One region of the Priestia veravalensis genome, then DNA from elsewhere that is predicted to be linked to it. Evidence: riboswitches for the same ligand, from Rfam matches in the RefSeq annotation. Region 1 holds a riboswitch; each other region holds the start of a gene.
The links. Region 1 has a riboswitch for thiamine pyrophosphate ahead of thiT (energy-coupled thiamine transporter ThiT). Riboswitches for the same ligand answer to the same signal wherever they lie in the genome.
Positions count from the first base shown of each region.

Region 1 (5,946 bases):
ACTAACGCAAGATAAGAAAGAGTTATCTTGCGTTAGTATAGTAAAGTATTTTCTTATAAAAAAGCTCAGGTAGACTCTGAGCTTTCAATAAGATTCTAACTGAGTAATGACGAGCTTTTCATTTTCATGTACGATTGTGTACACTCGGTAATACTCTTTTTCTTCTGTATGTTCATTAATGGTAATGTTCATAACTTCTTTCGTTTTTACTTCGTAGCTATTTGCTTCTTTAGACGTCCATTCTAAAACTTCAACCGTTGCAAGATCTTCTCGTATTGTTCGATCATAGAGTGTTTTGACAAGCTGCTGTTGTTCGCTAAACAACGTGCTATCTTTTTCAAAATAATGTTGAATGCGATCAAACTCATTAAGATTAATTGCTTCTGTTAAATCACGTAAATACGTTTCCGTAAACGAACGAACAACCGAAGCGTCTACTTCTGTAACCTTGTTCAAATCTACATCATTATCTTCCAAAGGCAAAGTTACTGGCACATCCTCTTGAACTTCGTTAATCCGCTCTGAACTCTTTGCCAAAACACCAAATTCTCCAGAATCATCTTTAAATAGTAAGATTTTTTCTTGATTACCATGTTCATCTTCAATAGTCGTTTCTTTGTTAAACGAAACTGCTTCGTTAGGCGTTATTTTTTTCAGATATTCTAAATACTCATCTGACGAAATATCTAACGGTTTTTGACGATACGTCATTTCGTCCCATTCATTTAACTTCCAACCATCTTTTCCGTATTTCATATTCAAGTAAATAGTTGTACCTCCGTTCCCTTTTTCGTCCAGTGGCTGAATAGCTGAGATTGAAAATTGACCGGGGCGGTTGTTAATCACTTTAAAACGTACGGTTGTCGCTAGATTTGGAATAGACTGCTCATCACATTGACAGTAATAAGAAGTGGCGATTGTTTTTAGTTTCGTAGCAACTAATGAACTCGTAGCAAATTCTTTGAGCCTAGGGCTTAGCAATTGAAAATCTGCTGGTTTCTCTTCACTGTCCCATCCCTCTTGTTTACCTAAGATATCAAATGTTTGGATAACATTCTTCAACGAATCTGTAGCAAGCTGTTTGGCTTCTTCATTTGTCACAACGGGAAGAGAAGAACTCTTTTGTGTCTCATTAGCAGACTCATCGACATCAACCAGAACGGTAGCTTCTGATTCAGGCTCTTTTGGTGTCGGAGCCGGAGCAGACTTTGTCTCACTACATGCTGACAGCACAAGCCACAGGAAACAAATTATGGCCACGATATATAGATTTCCCATTTGAATCCCCCTTTTTTCTTTTATCTTGTTTAACTTTCAAACGTGGACAGCTCAAATGCGCCTGCAGGAATCGTCCATTTAGACTCAGAAGCCTTTTCTAAATGATGAATAACAAAAAGAGAATTTGCTTTTAGGGTCACGACAATTGTTCCTTTATTTCCATTATTGTCCGTATCGTAATGAATAACAGCTTGATTATGTTTAAAAATTATGTTTTCTGCTTCTACTGTAGCTACTTCTACTGAATTTGGTGGCTTATAGGCATGAATCTTCACCGTAGCCTCTGAGCTAGAAGAAGCATAAAACTCTACGATTGGAGCACCTTTTAAGTCAGAATTGGCAGTGGACCATTTACCGTTATATTCATTTAAGCTAGCTGCTCTTGTAATAGCTGGTGCATTTGACTTCGTTTCTTCTGCTTTATCCATTGTATACGGCTCTACGCTTTTAATTCGCAATGTACCTTGATCGCTTATTAGCGTATACAATTGATTAATACTCTTTGTATAATCCTTTTTATTAGGTTGATGGATGGTGACCTCTTCAAACGTTTGTAAATTTATTTGATTTTTCTCAGCTTCATACCAGTTCACAACTTGAAACGTCTTTAGTTCTTGACGAATTCCTTGCTCCGAAAAATTATCAATTTTCATTACTTGCTGTTTATAAAACTCACTATCTTCTATTATATATGTCTGAATTGACTTAGCTGATTTATGAAGGATTCCATCATGTAAAGCCTTGAAGTAGCTATTCATAAACTGCGAGATTATTTTTTCATCTATTGTATCTGAAATATCATATCTGTACTGGTTTTCAACAACATCTTTCTTTGCTTCTTGATCATGACTTTCTATCTCTCCTGCAATCATCAAGTCCGTATCGACTTCAGTTGCTTTTTGAGCTTTTTGCTGACATCCTGCGAGTAAAAGGGATGTTGCAATCGTCATGTAAAGGAGATTACGTTTGTTCATTAACATGATTCCTTCCTACAAAAAATGGTATGTATATTCTTCCAACAAACAGACCTAGTATACCATTCTACAAAAAAACCCTCAACCCTTTCATAAAAAGAACAAAAACACTGAAAACATGTAAATTGGTTTAAAAACGCAAAAAACCTATAGGATGTTACTCCTATAGGTTTCATTCCTTTTATTTATGATGCGCGATTTAATACCACTCTTGCAGCAGACGGAATTAATACGGCTAAAATGATTAGGCAAGCAATCATGGATCCCACCATTGCTAGTCCGTTCATCGTAAATGAATACCATAATGCAGATACTCCTTTTGGCGCATAAGAGCCCCAAAAAATAATCCCTGCAACAAAGTGCCAAAAATAGCGAGCAACGCTGCCGATAACAATTGCTAAAATAATAAATGTAAATGCTTTTGTTCGATTGTTAGTAGCTAAGTTCTGCTTAATAGCACCAGACAATAGCCCTGCTAGACCAATGAATGCAAATGCAATAAAATATTCGATAAATGCTTGTAGAGGTGTTAATACATAAGCAGTACCCGTGACAACTTGTAGCAATCCCCACAAAAATCCAGCTACCACGCCTGATTTAAATCCCCATCGAAAGCAAATAATGAAGATTGGTACCATGGAAAATGATATGGACACGGCAGGTGCAATTGTAATTGATGGCAATATATCAATTATCATTGCTAGAGCTGCAAAGATTGCCACTTCAATTTTCGCTTGTAAAGACATTCCTTTGTTCATCGTCTTTTCACTCCTGTTGTAAAATCATTAGTATTCAACGACAAACACAGGAGGCAGCACAAGCTGCACGCTCCACACTCCCTACGCTAGCATTAACTAACAGGTTCAAAGGGTCAGAACAATTGGTTCACTCTCAGCCATTCAGGCTCCCCCTGTGGTACGTTGATATGTATTATTAGAACGCTTTCTATTATAACATAATTCTCAAACAAGATACTATTTAATTTCACTTAAAGAATCAGTTGATAAAACAGAACATCTTGCCATTGATTGAACTTCCATCCTACTTCTTTAAATTCCCCACAAAAGGTAAATCCAAACTGTTCATGCATTTTAATACTTTTATCGTTTCCTTTTGTAATACCAGAAATAACAACGTGATGATTTAACTCTTTTGCTTGTACTAGAATAGCTTCCATTAACCTTTTACCAATTCCAAATCCTTGGTGAGCTTCATCTACATAAACGGAGAGTTCAACTGTTCGAATATATGCTTCTTTATCACGGTAGGAAGACAAAGATGCGTATCCAGCTACTTCACCATTTCGTTCAGCAACAAGCAGTGGAAACAGTTGACTTTGGTCGTGAGATTCAAACCAGCTTTTACGTTGCCCAATTGTTACAGGAGTTAAGTCAAATGTTGCTGCGCTTTGGCGTACTGACTGATTATAAATAGCCACCATTGTAGGTAAGTCTTCTGCTAAAGCTTTTCTAATTACTGTCATGATGTATCGTGCTCCTTTTTCAAAATGATGTTTCTATTGTACTTGTTTTTGTCAGAATAATCTACACAAAAAACCTGATGCAAAAGCATCAGGCCTCATTTTATATATTGATAGGATTGCAGTACGCGTAGGGCTTCGGATGTTGAAGTAACCGTTGCAAATTCATTGTGAAGAGATGATAAGCTTAAGCGATGAACATCTTCTGCTGCAAAAGTTGTTTCACCGTCATATGATAACAGATTGAAACACGCAGTTGCATCGTGGATGACGTAAGTGCGATAACCTAAGTTTCCTGCCATGCGTGCCGTTGTAGAGACGCAATGGTTCGTTGTTAAACCTACTAGTATAAGCGTATCGTATCCGTTTTCCTTCAGATAGTTATCCAGTTCTGTTCCTATAAAACAGCTATTTTTATGCTTTCGAATTAAGTATTCATCACCAACAGGACCGAAACCTTCTTTGAAACGGAATCCTTCCGTCCCTGGAAAAAGAGGAGATGTTTCGCTTTTTGAAGCATGCTGGACATGAATAACCGGAAACTGCTGTCTCCTCCAAGCTTGTAAAAGAGTGAGCATATTATCTTCTGCATGAATATTATTACGAGTTCCCCAAGCATCTTGTTCAAAACCTTTTTGTACATCTATTATGATTAAAACAGGGTTTGATTGAATCATTCCAGTCATCAACTTCTTTCATCAAAATTTTAAAATGGAGATTACATACGTACAACCATTCACATCAGCTTTTGACGCATGCTTTGTGTGTTTTGGTAAATAAATACGATCTCCCGCTTCGCACTGAGTTGTTTCTCCCTCAACTGTAAAATAAATAGATCCTTTAATAATATGAAGAATCTCGTCGGTAGGGTGAGTATGACTTGGGTGTTCCTGCCCTGCAACATCATGTTGAACCTCTACATAACCGGTATGTTTTGGAAGTAGTTCATGTATAACTTCTTCAAGACCACCGCCAATTCCTTTTTTAATAAAGGCTTTTTTTAACTCCATCTCTTTCACTCCTTTTTAGCTTGAATGGACATTCTGTTGGGAACGAGTTGTTAACATCTCGTAAGAAATACTGCTTCCATTCATGATTTTCTTGATCTCCATACCATCCTAGATGAGGATGCGCTTCAACTTTGTCGTAATCTTCAAGTCGATTCCGAACCGTTTTTTGAACTTGCTGTCCCATTTTTGTATGAGGAGTCATTCCCTCAAACACCCATCTAGGCTGAAATGTAATTATGAAACTGCTGCTCTTTCGGCTTTTTCGTAATTCATGTACAGGCGTATTACAGACAACAAATATTGGCTCACCTTCAAAACAAAACTCCCATAGAGGATCGTTAGGGTTTTTGGGGATTTCTTCGGGCCAAGGCTTTCCATCAATTCGATGTAAAAATGTGAGGGTATCCCAAAACATCGTTTCATACTGAATCATCGTACGTTTTTTATATTCAGGCTCAAAGAACACAACAAATGATGTATAGCGACCTAATGTGCGAAAGCATGCCATATATTCTTTAAGTGCATCTGCACAGAGCCTGATATCTTTATAATTATATGGTGAAGACACAAACGCAAATCGCAGCAAATCTTTTTTTAATCCCTCTACTCCTAAAATGCAGGGGAAAGGGTTCTCTTCAGAAAGCATGTCTTGACTAAAATCACTAAAAACCGCTTTTCCCCATTCAGGAACAATAGGCGAATCCATAATTTCCTTGCTATTGAATAGCTTTTTATTTCTCATTAAAACCCTCCTTACAGATTTCCACCAGATATTTTTATTAGAAACAGGGACGCTTTATATTCGTTTTCCTTGTATTTTCCAAATTCACAAACGACCGGAATAGGAAATAAGTAAACTTTTAGAAAGAAAGGCTTTTGGTAGGAATTCCACCGATTTGCCTATAGAAGACCGTTTATCACCATAATTTTATATCCTCGTTGCAGTCAATCTCTTTTCGCAGCAGAATAAACAATGTCTTTTAAGGTTTCAGTAAACTTTTTTTGTTCATCGTAAAAAAGGCCGTGACCGCTCTTTTCAAAAGGAATTAACGTTGAACCCTCAATTCCTTTATGCATGGCTTCAGCTAAAGGAAACGGACAAATTTGATCTTTCTTTCCGTGTAAAATATACGCTTTTACAAAAATTTGACTCAAGTCTTCACGGAGATCTTCATCACGCAGTGACTTTGCTGTTTTAATCGTT
Region 1 covers NZ_KQ758628.1:81,540-87,485, reverse strand. Annotated here, with positions in the region: gene AS180_RS02405 (TcaA NTF2-like domain-containing protein) at 85-1,278, opposite strand; gene AS180_RS02400 (TcaA NTF2-like domain-containing protein) at 1,308-2,252, opposite strand; gene thiT (energy-coupled thiamine transporter ThiT) at 2,438-3,010, opposite strand; TPP riboswitch at 3,071-3,173, opposite strand; gene AS180_RS02390 (GNAT family N-acetyltransferase) at 3,241-3,735, opposite strand; gene AS180_RS02385 (cysteine hydrolase family protein) at 3,831-4,409, opposite strand; gene AS180_RS02380 (cupin domain-containing protein) at 4,431-4,742, opposite strand; gene AS180_RS02375 (YqcI/YcgG family protein) at 4,717-5,484, opposite strand; gene AS180_RS02370 (alpha/beta fold hydrolase) at 5,688-5,946, opposite strand, start outside.

Region 2 (5,946 bases), on a different contig from region 1:
TTCTCATTTTTACGATTTAACCCTAATAGATTAATAAAACGATTTCTAAACAAAACAACAACGGCTAGGATCGAGCCTAATTGAATGACAATCTTAAATGTATTAGCAACCTCTGGTGAAAATAGCTCTTTTGAATTCAGCCATAAATCATCTACAATAATCATGTGTCCGGTCGATGATACAGGCGCAAATTCAGTTAGACCTTCTACAATTCCTAAAATAATCGCAACAATAATTTCCCACATTTTTACTCTACCTTTCAAGATTACATAATTTTTTCATCTTCATAGCAAACGTGAATATTCGCTTTTTATCATAATTGTTTGCTGATAAAAACACAATCTTTATTTGAAGAACAAAAAAAGCCCAGTTTGGGCTTTTTTATGGACAATCTTATTTACTATATGATTTAACTTGTTTTGAGTGAACTACTTTACCTTTTAGATTATATAAGCTAAGAAGATAACCGCCCATAGCCCCAGCGATTGCTGGTACTAACCAACCAAATCCTGTGTTATACAATGGCAAAGTCTTTACAAGTTCCCCCCAAGCACCTAAGTTTAACCCTGACTGAAGACAAGCGTCCGTTACGCTTACAATTCCAACGAATAAAATAGATAAAGCATATACACCTTGCTTTCCTTTGATTAAAGAATTCGTTAATGATAGAACAATTAGCATAATAGCAACAGGGTAAATAGCTGTTAAAACTGGAACTGAAATTTTTAGAATCATGGTTAATCCTAAGTTTGCAACAAGTAAACTAAATACGGCAATTGTACTAACCCAAACCTTATATGATACTTTCGGTACTAATTGCTCAAAATACTGACTGCATGAGGTTAATAATCCAACAGAAGTTGTTAAACAAGCTAGCGTAAATACAACTCCTAATAGAACAGCTCCGAACGGTCCAAAAAGCGTAAATACAATGTTCGTTAACGTTATTGCTCCATTTGCTGCATTGGCATGACTAACAGATCCTAAATATGCCAGCATAAGATAAATAATAGCTAGCAACGTTCCTGCAATTACTCCTGCACGAATGGATGATGACATAATACTTTTCGCACTAGTCATTCCTTTTTGCTTCAAAGCCATTGCAATGACAATTCCAAAGTTTAGCGCAGCGATTGTATCCATGGTCGCATAACCATCGGTAAATCCAGTAGCGAATGCTTTTGTGACATAATTACCTGCAGGTTGACCAGCCGGCTCAAAAGGATAAGAAAGGGCACGAATAAAAATAAGTGAAATAAGAACTAATAAAACTGGCGTTAATACTTTTCCAAAGCGGTCAACAAGCTTTGAAGGCTTTAAAGCTAACCAGTAAGCAAGTGCAAAATAACAAAACGTATATCCAAACAGCGCGGCTTTTACATTTACTCCTTCAGGTAAAAAAGGCTGTACGCCCATTTCAAATGCTAAGCTTCCTGCTCGTGGGATTCCTAAAAAAGGTCCAATTGCTAAGTAAATCATGACCGTAAATACAACGGCGAAAACTGGGTGGACTCGGTTTGCTAATGAATGAAGACCATTTGATTTTGCTACAGCAATGACACCCAGGATTGGTAGCCCCACAGCCGATAAAATGAAGCCTGTAACAGCTGGCCACAATTCACTTCCAGCAGACTGTCCTAAAAATGGAGGGAAAATTAAGTTTCCTGCTCCAAAAAATAATGAGAATAGCATTAAACTAATAAACAGTGTATCTTTTCTTGATAAAGCATTCATGTGAGTTCCTCCTAGATTGTTTGTATTTCTGATTTTTCTGTCTAATGTCAATATCACTTTCCACTCGAATCACTCCTTTTTATACACAAAAAAATCCCGTCCCTAAAAAGGGACGAGATATAATTCTCGCGTTACCACCCTCGTTCTACTAAAAACAGCAGCACTCGCCAACGTACGTGTTCATACGTGTTCCTTCTAACGGTGGACGTCCGAATATACTTACTATAAGGCTTCAGCATATTTTCTCAGAGATGATTTTCAGCTAGGAACTGTACGCTAACTTTCAGCAAACGTTAGCTCTCTGGGGAACAGTTTTCATAACCTACTCGTTCTCTTCAACGAATTTATAAGGTGTTTTAATTGAATAAAAATATTTTAACAAAACTTTTAAGATTTGTATACAAAAATTAAAATATTTTATCAATTATATTTTTTCCCATTAATAGTCAGTCTATAAAATGAAACTTCTAGCTAATTCGTTCGTATATACTACTATATTACTTAATAGGAGGCTCTTATACATGAGCGGAAATGTACGTGTTATGAAATGGCTAACGGCTGGGTATGAAGCATTTTTAGGTATTCCTCTAATTGGTGGTGCATTCATCATAAGCTTTTCATGGGGACCTTTAGTATTTGCTTTTTTCCTGCATGCAATTGCTCTATTTTTATCTCATAAAGAAGGTCGTTCAGCTTACGGAAATATTTTGGGGATGGTGACATCATTTGTCGGCGTAATCCCAGTTGTGGGAATGGTTATGCATATTATTACCGCTATTGTTATTGCATTTGAAGCAGCAAAAAGATAAATAACCGCTTGCATTTTTCCCTAATGATGGTAGAATGAAGTCGTCAATTAAATGATTTTCTACTAGGGGTGTCTGATTACACAGACTGAGAGAAGAGTTATTGTGCTCTTTAACCCTCTGAACCTGATTTGGGTTATACCAACGTAGGGAAGTAGTCTTGAAAGAACGGTGTTTTATGCTGTTTTCTTTTTTGTCTATTCCATCGGGCTCTTACATAGAGCCCGATTTTTTTGTTCGGTATAGCTTATTTTCTCAAAATCTACTAGCATAATGGAGGAATAAGTATGTCTAAAGAACAAGTAATCATTTCAATGCAACAGCCGTTTCCAAACAGTAAAAAAGTATACGTGCAAGGGACTCGAAGTGATATTCAAGTACCGATGCGCGAAATCCACCTTTCCCCCACTGTAAACGACCGCGGTGAAGAGCAAAACACCCCCGTTCGCGTTTACGATACAAGCGGCGTATACACCGATCCAGCCTATAGTGTAGATTTAGAAAAAGGACTGCCACCTTTACGCAAACCATGGATTGCAGAACGAAACGATACTTTTTCCTATGCTGGCCGTACCGTTCAAGCAAGAGATAACGGCTATAAAGAAGGCGATCAACGGAACGAAACGAAAAGCTTTCCCCTTATTAATTATTCACCACAAAAAGCAAAGGATGACAGAAACGTCACCCAAATGCATTATGCAAAAAAAGGAATTATCACGCCTGAAATGGAATTTATCGCAATTCGTGAGCAAATGAGTGCAGAAACGATTCGTGAAGAAGTTGCAGCAGGGCGTGCAATCATTCCCTGCAATATTAACCACCCAGAAGTTGAACCAATGATTATTGGAACAAAGTTTCACGTGAAAATTAATGCAAATATCGGAAACTCTGCTGTTCATTCATCAATTGAAGATGAAGTTGAAAAGATGACGTGGGCTACAAGGTGGGGAGCAGATACAATTATGGATCTTTCAACTGGTAAAGACATTCATAAGACGCGCGAATGGATTATTCGAAATTCACCCGTTCCTGTTGGCACTGTCCCAATCTATCAAGCTTTAGAGAAAGTTAATGGTATAGCAGAAGACCTATCTTGGGAGGTTTATCGTGATACACTCATTGAACAAGCAGAACAAGGGGTTGATTACTTTACAATTCATGCAGGCGTACTGTTGCGCTATATTCCACTAACTGCTACGCGAACAACCGGTATTGTCTCACGGGGTGGTTCCATTTTGGCTCAATGGTGCTTAGCACATCACCAAGAAAACTTTTTGTATACACACTTTGAAGAGATTTGCGAAATTTGTAAGCAATATGATATCTCAATCTCACTGGGAGATGGCCTGCGCCCTGGTTCAATTGCTGATGCGAACGACGAAGCTCAATTTGCAGAGCTTGATACGCTTGGCGAATTAACAACAATTGCATGGAAGCATGATGTTCAAGTAATGATTGAGGGTCCTGGACATGTGCCAATGCATCTGATTAAAGAGAACGTTGACCGACAAATGGAAGTTTGCCACGAAGCACCATTCTATACCCTGGGACCACTAACAACTGATATAGCACCGGGCTATGACCACATTACGTCTGGTATTGGAGCTGCAATGATTGGGTGGTTTGGTACAGCAATGCTTTGTTATGTAACCCCAAAAGAACATTTAGGCCTCCCGAATAAAGAAGATGTTCGCGAAGGTGTAATTACCTATAAAATTGCTGCTCATGCTGCTGATCTTGCAAAAGGTCACCCAGGTGCCCAAATTCGTGATAACGCACTTTCAAAAGCTCGATTTGAGTTTAGATGGCATGACCAATTTAATTTATCGTTAGATCCTGACCGAGCTCGAGAATACCATGATGAAACACTACCAGCAGAAGGTGCTAAAACCGCTCACTTTTGTTCCATGTGTGGACCTAAGTTCTGTTCAATGAGAATTTCTCATGATATTAGACAACTAGCGGATGAAAAACAGCTCGTTGATTTCGCTAAACAAGGCATGAAAGAAAAATCACAGGAATTTATTGAAAAAGGATCTAAACTTTATTCTTAATAAAAAGCACCGAGGTAAGCAACTACTTATCTCGGTGTCTATCGTTTTAAAATAAGTCTTTTAAAGAAAAAGAGCAGCTTAACTAAAATCCATCCGACCAGTGTTCCAATTGAATTTAGCAGAATATCATCAATATCAAAAACTCGCTCTGTTAACTCATATTGTAAAATCTCAACAGTGAAACTGATTAAGAACCCTGTGACAACCACTTGAATAAATCCGTCAAATGATTTCATAAAAAGCGGTATAAACATTCCAATTGGAGCAAACATTACAATATTCCCTATTACGTTCACGAATGCTAGCTCAAGATTTCCACTGGCCCACATGAGCTTAATTGTACTAAATAAGCTTAAGTTCATGGCTTGCCCATATACTTGCTCGTTTTCTTTAATGAGCGTGACGTAAATAAGTGTCACACCATATATAATAAACAAGAAAAGCAATCCTTGTTTTACTTTTTTCTTTGTATTATCCGTCATGTTTTTCCACACCTTCTCTGTCCTTACCGTCTGCTTTTACTTCTATCATATTGTACATGCTATGTATTTATGAAACATTCAGCTTACTTTATCCTATCACGTTACCTCTTTTTCTGGATACCAAACTTTAAAAATAAAAGAGACTGGGACACAATGAAATGATTCCTTCTCAAAGGCGAATCATTACTTTGTTATAATAGCTAGGTTGTAAGCACAAGTTCGTTCCCTTACGCTAGTTTTTTGAATTTGTTTTTGAACCAACAAAAAAATACCCAAGCTATCAAAAGCAGTTAACTTGTGATAGTTGGGGTATATCATTGTTTGAAGCACTTATGTCTCAACCTCTTGTAATTAATTAATGATTCCTCGATGAATCACTTCAACAGTTACATCTGGTTTAATATCGATTTGAGCATAGTCTTTTTTCCATTCATCTTTACCTTATCTGTCATCGTCATATATTTGTTCTTTTTATTTGATAATAATAATGCTTTTGCTTCCTCATCTTTTAACGTTATTCCCGAAAATTTTTCCCCATTAAATAACGCAATTCCCTTTATTTCTACAGACATGTTTTCCTTATTAAATTTTGCATAAAGTAGAGCTAACCCTTTTCCTTCATCAAATAACAATGTACAAATCGTTTGAAGAGTCTCTACTGGTACGAGTGATTGCTTTTCACCGTTAAAATTAAATCAACAGGGATAAGCTCATAGTGAAATGAAATCGTAGCAATATATAATGCTGGTAGACTGATTGCCACAAAAAAACTAAAGATTCTCAACAATCGAAAGAAAGAGCCGTACAAAGAGCGCGTATTATAATCTTCTGGTGATTGATAGAATGTAAAAAAGCAAGAAGGCGCAACAA
Region 2 covers NZ_KQ758635.1:18,373-24,318, reverse strand. Annotated here, with positions in the region: gene AS180_RS06160 (undecaprenyl-diphosphate phosphatase) at 1-245, opposite strand, end outside; gene brnQ (branched-chain amino acid transport system II carrier protein) at 394-1,734, opposite strand; T-box leader at 1,840-2,082, opposite strand; gene AS180_RS06150 (hypothetical protein) at 2,256-2,543, shown strand; TPP riboswitch at 2,598-2,710, shown strand; gene thiC (phosphomethylpyrimidine synthase ThiC) at 2,828-4,594, shown strand; gene AS180_RS06140 (VanZ family protein) at 4,633-5,076, opposite strand; gene AS180_RS06135 (hypothetical protein) at 5,463-5,708, opposite strand; gene AS180_RS06130 (spore germination protein) at 5,732-5,946, opposite strand, start outside.
Region 2: it holds a riboswitch for thiamine pyrophosphate, as region 1 does, so the genes downstream of both, thiC (phosphomethylpyrimidine synthase ThiC) here and thiT (energy-coupled thiamine transporter ThiT) in region 1, are expected to answer to the same signal.

Region 3 (5,946 bases), on a different contig from region 1:
TTGGTTTGTATCAACACGTTCGTTCCATTGCGCTACGGCCACTCGCTTTCCCGCAGGAGTCGAGTGACCTACGCTCCATTCCACCCTGTTTCCAACATTATTTTCACAATCAACCAAAAAAACCTGAACGATTAAAAGTTATGAACTCTCAATCGTTCAGGTATAGTAAGGACTGAACTACTTATGTCTCAGTCTCTTTTTTATTAGTTTGTCAAATCTATAAACATATCCTCTGGCTTGGGTTCTTTTTTAATTAAACTAGAATCCTTTAACCACTTCGCTGTTTCTTCCCAAGACTTATTTGTCTGACTTCCAAAGCCTTTAGCTGACTCCATCTTTGGAAGTAAGATATCCAAACTTTGTTTTTCTACTCCTTCCACTAGTGGAAAATTCGCTTTGTCTTGATTGCTTAATAGAATATCAAGAGCTTCATCCGGATGTTCATTCATGAATTCATAGCCCTTTGTTGCCGCTTTCCAAAAAGCACGAATTGATTCTTCATCTTTTTCCCATGTATGATCACTTGTTACGGCTACTAGCTCGTAATAATTGGGAACACCATAATCGGTTGGATTAAAATAGCGTGTATCATATCCTTTGTCTTTTAAAACAGGAACTTCATGGTTAATATAAGCCCCGATTACCGCGTCGACTTTTTTGGTTACAACTGAAGACCCTAATTCAAAGCCTACGTCAGCCATTTTTACCTTGTCCGGATTCCCTCCGTCCGTTTTGATCATCTTTTTCAGCAGAGCTTCATTTAAAGGAATTCCCGTATAGCCTACCGTCTTGCCTTCTAAATCTTTTGGGCGTTTAACAGGACTTTCGTCTAAAAACACAACGTGATTTAACGGAGAACGGACAATAGCTCCTACTGACTTCACCGGAACGTTTTCGTTGGCTCTTGCCATTACGACATCTGGCTGATAGTAAAAACCTAACGTGACTTTACCCGTAGCCGCTAGATTTAACGGGTCGGTTGGGTTGGCAGGATATTGAATATCTACCTTTACACCTTCTTCTTCAAAATAACCTTTTTCTTGTGCTACGTATAAAAAGCTATGTACAGCGTTTGGATACCAATCGAGCATCACCGTTACTTCCTTTAAATCTTTTTTATTAATTGATGAGCTTGTAGCGTCTTTCCCACAAGCTGCCGTTACTACTACTAAAAGCAGCAGTGATAAACTAACTAGCCATTTTTTCATTTAAATTTCCTCCACTTCAGTGATTTACGTTCAATCCATGTAATGCCAATAAAAGAGATGATGCCGATAAGGGATAACACAACGATTGGAGCGAATACACCAGCCCCATCAAACTGTGTCATCATCCGTCGACTGAAATAACCTAAACCGGCTTGTGCACCGAGCCATTCACCGATCGCAGCGCCAATAACGCTTAAGGTTACCGCTACTTTTAAACCTGAATAAAAATGAGGTAAAGCGGCTGGAACACTTAGCTTCATAAAAAGATCTCGTTTAGTCGCTCCCATCGTTTTTAAAAGTTCAACGTGTTCACGTCTCGTTGAGCGAAGACCATCAAACGTGTTAACGGTAATGGGGAAAAACGTAATTAAGACCGTTACAACTACTTTGCTCCAGATTGAATAGCCAAACCAAAGTACAAAAATAGGCGCTAGCGCTATGATTGGAATGGTTTGCGAAGCTACTAACATAGGATAGATAGCCCGCTCAATGGTTTTGTTGTTATTCATCCAAATCGCAACCACCACGCCTACAACAATTGAAATGGCTAAACCTATTAAAATAATCCGTAGCGTTGAAGGTAAATGTTCAATGAACAGCACATCTTTTAGCTCCCATATTCTCACGCACACCTCAACTGGAGATGGTAAAATAAAGGGCATCGCCACAACATAAGCGATAACCTGCCAAATAAGCAGCAACATGAGCGTTAAAATAATAGATGAACTCCACTCTTTTACCTTCTTCATGCATCCACCTTCATTCTGAGCTCTTCCATCAATTGATGCTTTAGCTTTACAATCTCTGGTCGATCTATATCCTGCAGAGACCTTGGCCTTTCAAGAGGTACCTTGACCTGCTGAAATTCCTTTAAAGGCTGCTTATCAAAGATAAAGATTCGATCTGATAAAAACAGCGCTTCCTGTACATCATGGGTGATAAACAAAATGGTTTGCTTACGCTTTTGCCACTGTTCAAGCAGCCACTCCTGCATGGATAGACGAGTAATGGCATCCAAGGCACTAAACGGTTCATCTAGCAAAAGTACGTTTGACCCGCTTAGCACGCTACGAAGAAACGAAACCCGCTGCTTCATTCCTCCTGATAAATTGGCAGGAAATCGATGTTCATACCCTTCTAACCCAAATTCACTTAGCAGCTCTTTTACTTGTGTATATGCTTTTCCCTTCGCTACTCCTTTTAACTCTAAAGGTAAAGCAGCGTTATCTAGAATCGTCCTCCAAGGTAAAAGAAGATCTTCTTGGGGCATGTATCCCACATGACCCAATCTACTATGATGCTGCTGACCATTAATTAAAATCCTTCCCGTCTGCTCTATCTCTAACCCGGTAATGAGTCGAAAAAGCGTGCTCTTTCCTGAACCGCTTGCACCAACAATGCTGACAAACTCTCCTTCTTTAATATCAAAATTAAGAGATTCTAAGATTGCTCCTTTGCTTTCTTCATATGAGAAAGTCACCTTTTCAAACTCCAAAGCTTTTTTATACATGAACAGGCCACATCGCTTTTTCATAAGCCATATCCCAGAATAAGTATTCAAAGCGCGTCGTATTAATAAAGATTTCTTCTAGCTTGTTAAGCTCTGCTTCTGATTTTCCTTCTGCTAGCTGATCCATTAGATCGATGCACCAAGTCGCAAGCTCACCAAATTCAGCTGAGCTGTACATGTGAATCCACTCACTATAAAGCTCATGAGCTGCTCCAGGCTGAGTGGAAAGCTCTTTGCCAATTTCCCAATAGCTCCACATGCACGGGAGCAGTGCGGCAACAAGCTCAGCTAGCGTTCCGTTTTGAGAAACGTGAAGCATATAGTGCGTGTAAGCAAGCGTTGTTGGCGCGGGCTCTGCTGTTTCTAGTTCTTCAGGAGTAATTAAAAAACGTTTTGCATATTGTCTATGTAGCTCCATCTCTTCGTTGATCGTTGAATGTAATAACGCTGCAAATTTCCCCATCGTTTGAACATCTGTTGCTTTTACTGCTCCAAGTGCAAATAGCTTTGCATAATCAATTAAATACACGTAATCTTGTACCATATAAAAGCGAAACTTCTCTTGCTCTAACGTCCCTTCTCCCATCCCCTTTACAAAGGGATACTCATGCGTTTGCTTCCAAATAGGCTTTACTTTTTCATATAAACGTTCACTGAATCTCATTAGGCACTCTCCTTTTTTGTATGTAGCCACTCATAAATAAACTGAACCATCACTTTCGTGTAATCGAGTAATTGATCAACGGACAGCTTTTCATTAACAGCGTGTGCTTCCGTTAATTCGCCTGGGCCATAAATAACTGTAGCTATACCTGCATCAGCTAGCCAGCCACCGTCCGTAACCGTTGGAGAAACGTTGACTTTCGCTTCTTTCATTGTCACTTCTCTATGAGCACTGACTAACGAGTGAACTGCTGGGTGATTTCTATCTACTTCAAATGCAGGGAAAATTTCACCTCTATCTTCAATCATTGATGTTCCTCCCCACTTAAACGTTGGGAGATTTTCTCTTAGCCACCGATCTGCTTTTGCAACCTGTAACAGATGGTCTTCTACTTCTTTCGCTACTTCTTCATACGATTCATTTGGATAATAATGAACGGTCACCCACAGCCTGCACTCATCTGCGATAAACGCTGCGTGGCGACCACCTTCAATAACCGCTGGATTTATTGTATTTGTTCCAGGCGGAAAGCCAGGGTAGCTTTTGACAACAGCCCAGTGGCGCTCTAACTCTTGTAGTGCACCAATTAATTTCATCATTTTTTCAATTGCACTGGCTCCCAACAAACCGCCGCCGGCATGAATCATTTGTCTTCTTGTGGCATCATGATATGTTTGCTTACTTTTCACAGTTATCCACCCGGTAATGACTCCACCTTGACCTTGGATTTGCAAATCACTTGTATCAACCACAACCGCAAAGTCTGCGCTATATCCTCGCTTGCAGCATTCAAGGGTACCTGCCTCTCCAACCTCTTCACCGATAACTGACTGAAACACTAAATCACCAGGAAACTCCACTCCAGCTTCACGTAGAAGCTTAATAGCAAACAGCGCACCAGCGAGTCCGCCTTTCATATCGGCAGCGCCTCTCCCCGTAATAAATTCTTCACCGCACCTCGCTTGAAACGGATCAGCATCCCATCCTTCGTCTTCGTTAACAGCTGCAACATCAATATGTCCATTAATAATCAAGCTCTGGTACCCACTTCGATTTGTTCCCTTTAATGTTCCAACAACGTTAGGATCATTTGGATACACGTCCCACATATCTGTTTCAAAACCATAGCTTTCCAACAGCCGCGCAATATAGCTCTGCGCTTCTTTTGTATTACGTGCAGGTGGTGCTGGTGTTTTGTAAGATATGAGCTTGGTCAAAAGTTCAATAAGCTCATCTCGTTTGTCATCTACTTGCTTTACTACATCCGTAATATTCATACCAATTCCCTCCTTCTAAACCACATAAAAAAGCGCTTCTTTTCATAGAAAAGAAGCGCTTGAATATACACATGTATCCCTCTTACATCACGTAAAAGTCATAGATGTAGCACACAATACCTCTTTCCTACGCTAGTATTACCTAGTTCAGGTTATAAGGGTTAAGACAAGCGTCTCTCTCAGCTTTGAAAAGCACCCCTAGTGGTTTGATAATGACTATTTTTTTGTAAAACTATCTGATTATTACCTCTATTAGTTGTACCACACTACCTTATATAGTTCAATACAATTTGCAGAATTCTAATTTGACCTTCAAAGCCACAATAGCGTTATGTTTAATTCTATCGGATGCCTACCAAGTATAGAAGACTAGGGACGAGCTATTCAGCTTAGAATCCCTCCTTTTCTATACTTACTTCTTTTGACAAGTTGGACAGTAATACAACCGCCTCGTATTCCGTTCCCAAAAATACACTTAGAACCATAGAAAGTGGAGCTAATGCTAGCTTCACTTTTTTAATGACTTACCTGTTCAATTACTTCTTGCAACGACTTCTCTTTCATAGAGGCAATGCGTAAGTGATACGTTTCAAACGTCAAATGTGCAGAGAGACGATTCGGCACAATTACACATTGTAAACCCGCAGCAATCGCAGCTTTTGCACCGTTGGCTGAGTCTTCAAAAGCAATGGCTTCAGAAGGTTTTACGCCTAGCTTTTCAACTGTTTGCTTATAAAGAGCTGGATCTGGCTTAACTTTTTCCACGTCGCCACGCGTTTGCATCACTTCGAAATGACCAAGGAGATCTAATTCCTTTAAAAACGACGTAACCCATGCACGGTCTGAACTGCTAGCTAAACCAATTTTCAGTCCTAATTCTTTCGCTTCTTTTAAATACTCAAGAACGCCTTCACGAGCTGCAAGCTGCTTCATTTTTTCTCGGTGACGCTTTAATGACTCTTTTGCAATTTCTTCCTTCGTTAATTCACGACCAAACTGCTCATATAAAAAGTCGTAAAGCGCTTTAGTATCCGTTCCTATATAAGACGCAAACTCTTCAATTTTCAAATGTACGCCACGAGGTTCTAGCATATCGCAGTATACTTCATACCAAACTGATTCTGTATCTACAATTAATCCATCAAAGTCAAACACAATTGCTTTAATCATCTTTCATACCGCCTTTATATCTCAATTCTAGTTAATATCCTATCACGTTCTTATGAGTAGGGCTACAAATGTATATTTCAGCTAGCACATCGACATATGGATATCATTTGCATTTTT
Region 3 covers NZ_KQ758637.1:64,729-70,674, reverse strand. Annotated here, with positions in the region: gene AS180_RS07170 (ABC transporter substrate-binding protein) at 204-1,208, opposite strand; gene AS180_RS07165 (ABC transporter permease) at 1,205-1,957, opposite strand; gene AS180_RS07160 (ABC transporter ATP-binding protein) at 1,954-2,718, opposite strand; gene tenA (thiaminase II) at 2,711-3,382, opposite strand; gene AS180_RS07150 (acetylornithine deacetylase) at 3,382-4,659, opposite strand; TPP riboswitch at 4,767-4,869, opposite strand; gene AS180_RS07145 (HAD family hydrolase) at 5,176-5,829, opposite strand.
Region 3: it holds a riboswitch for thiamine pyrophosphate, as region 1 does, so the genes downstream of both, AS180_RS07150 (acetylornithine deacetylase) here and thiT (energy-coupled thiamine transporter ThiT) in region 1, are expected to answer to the same signal.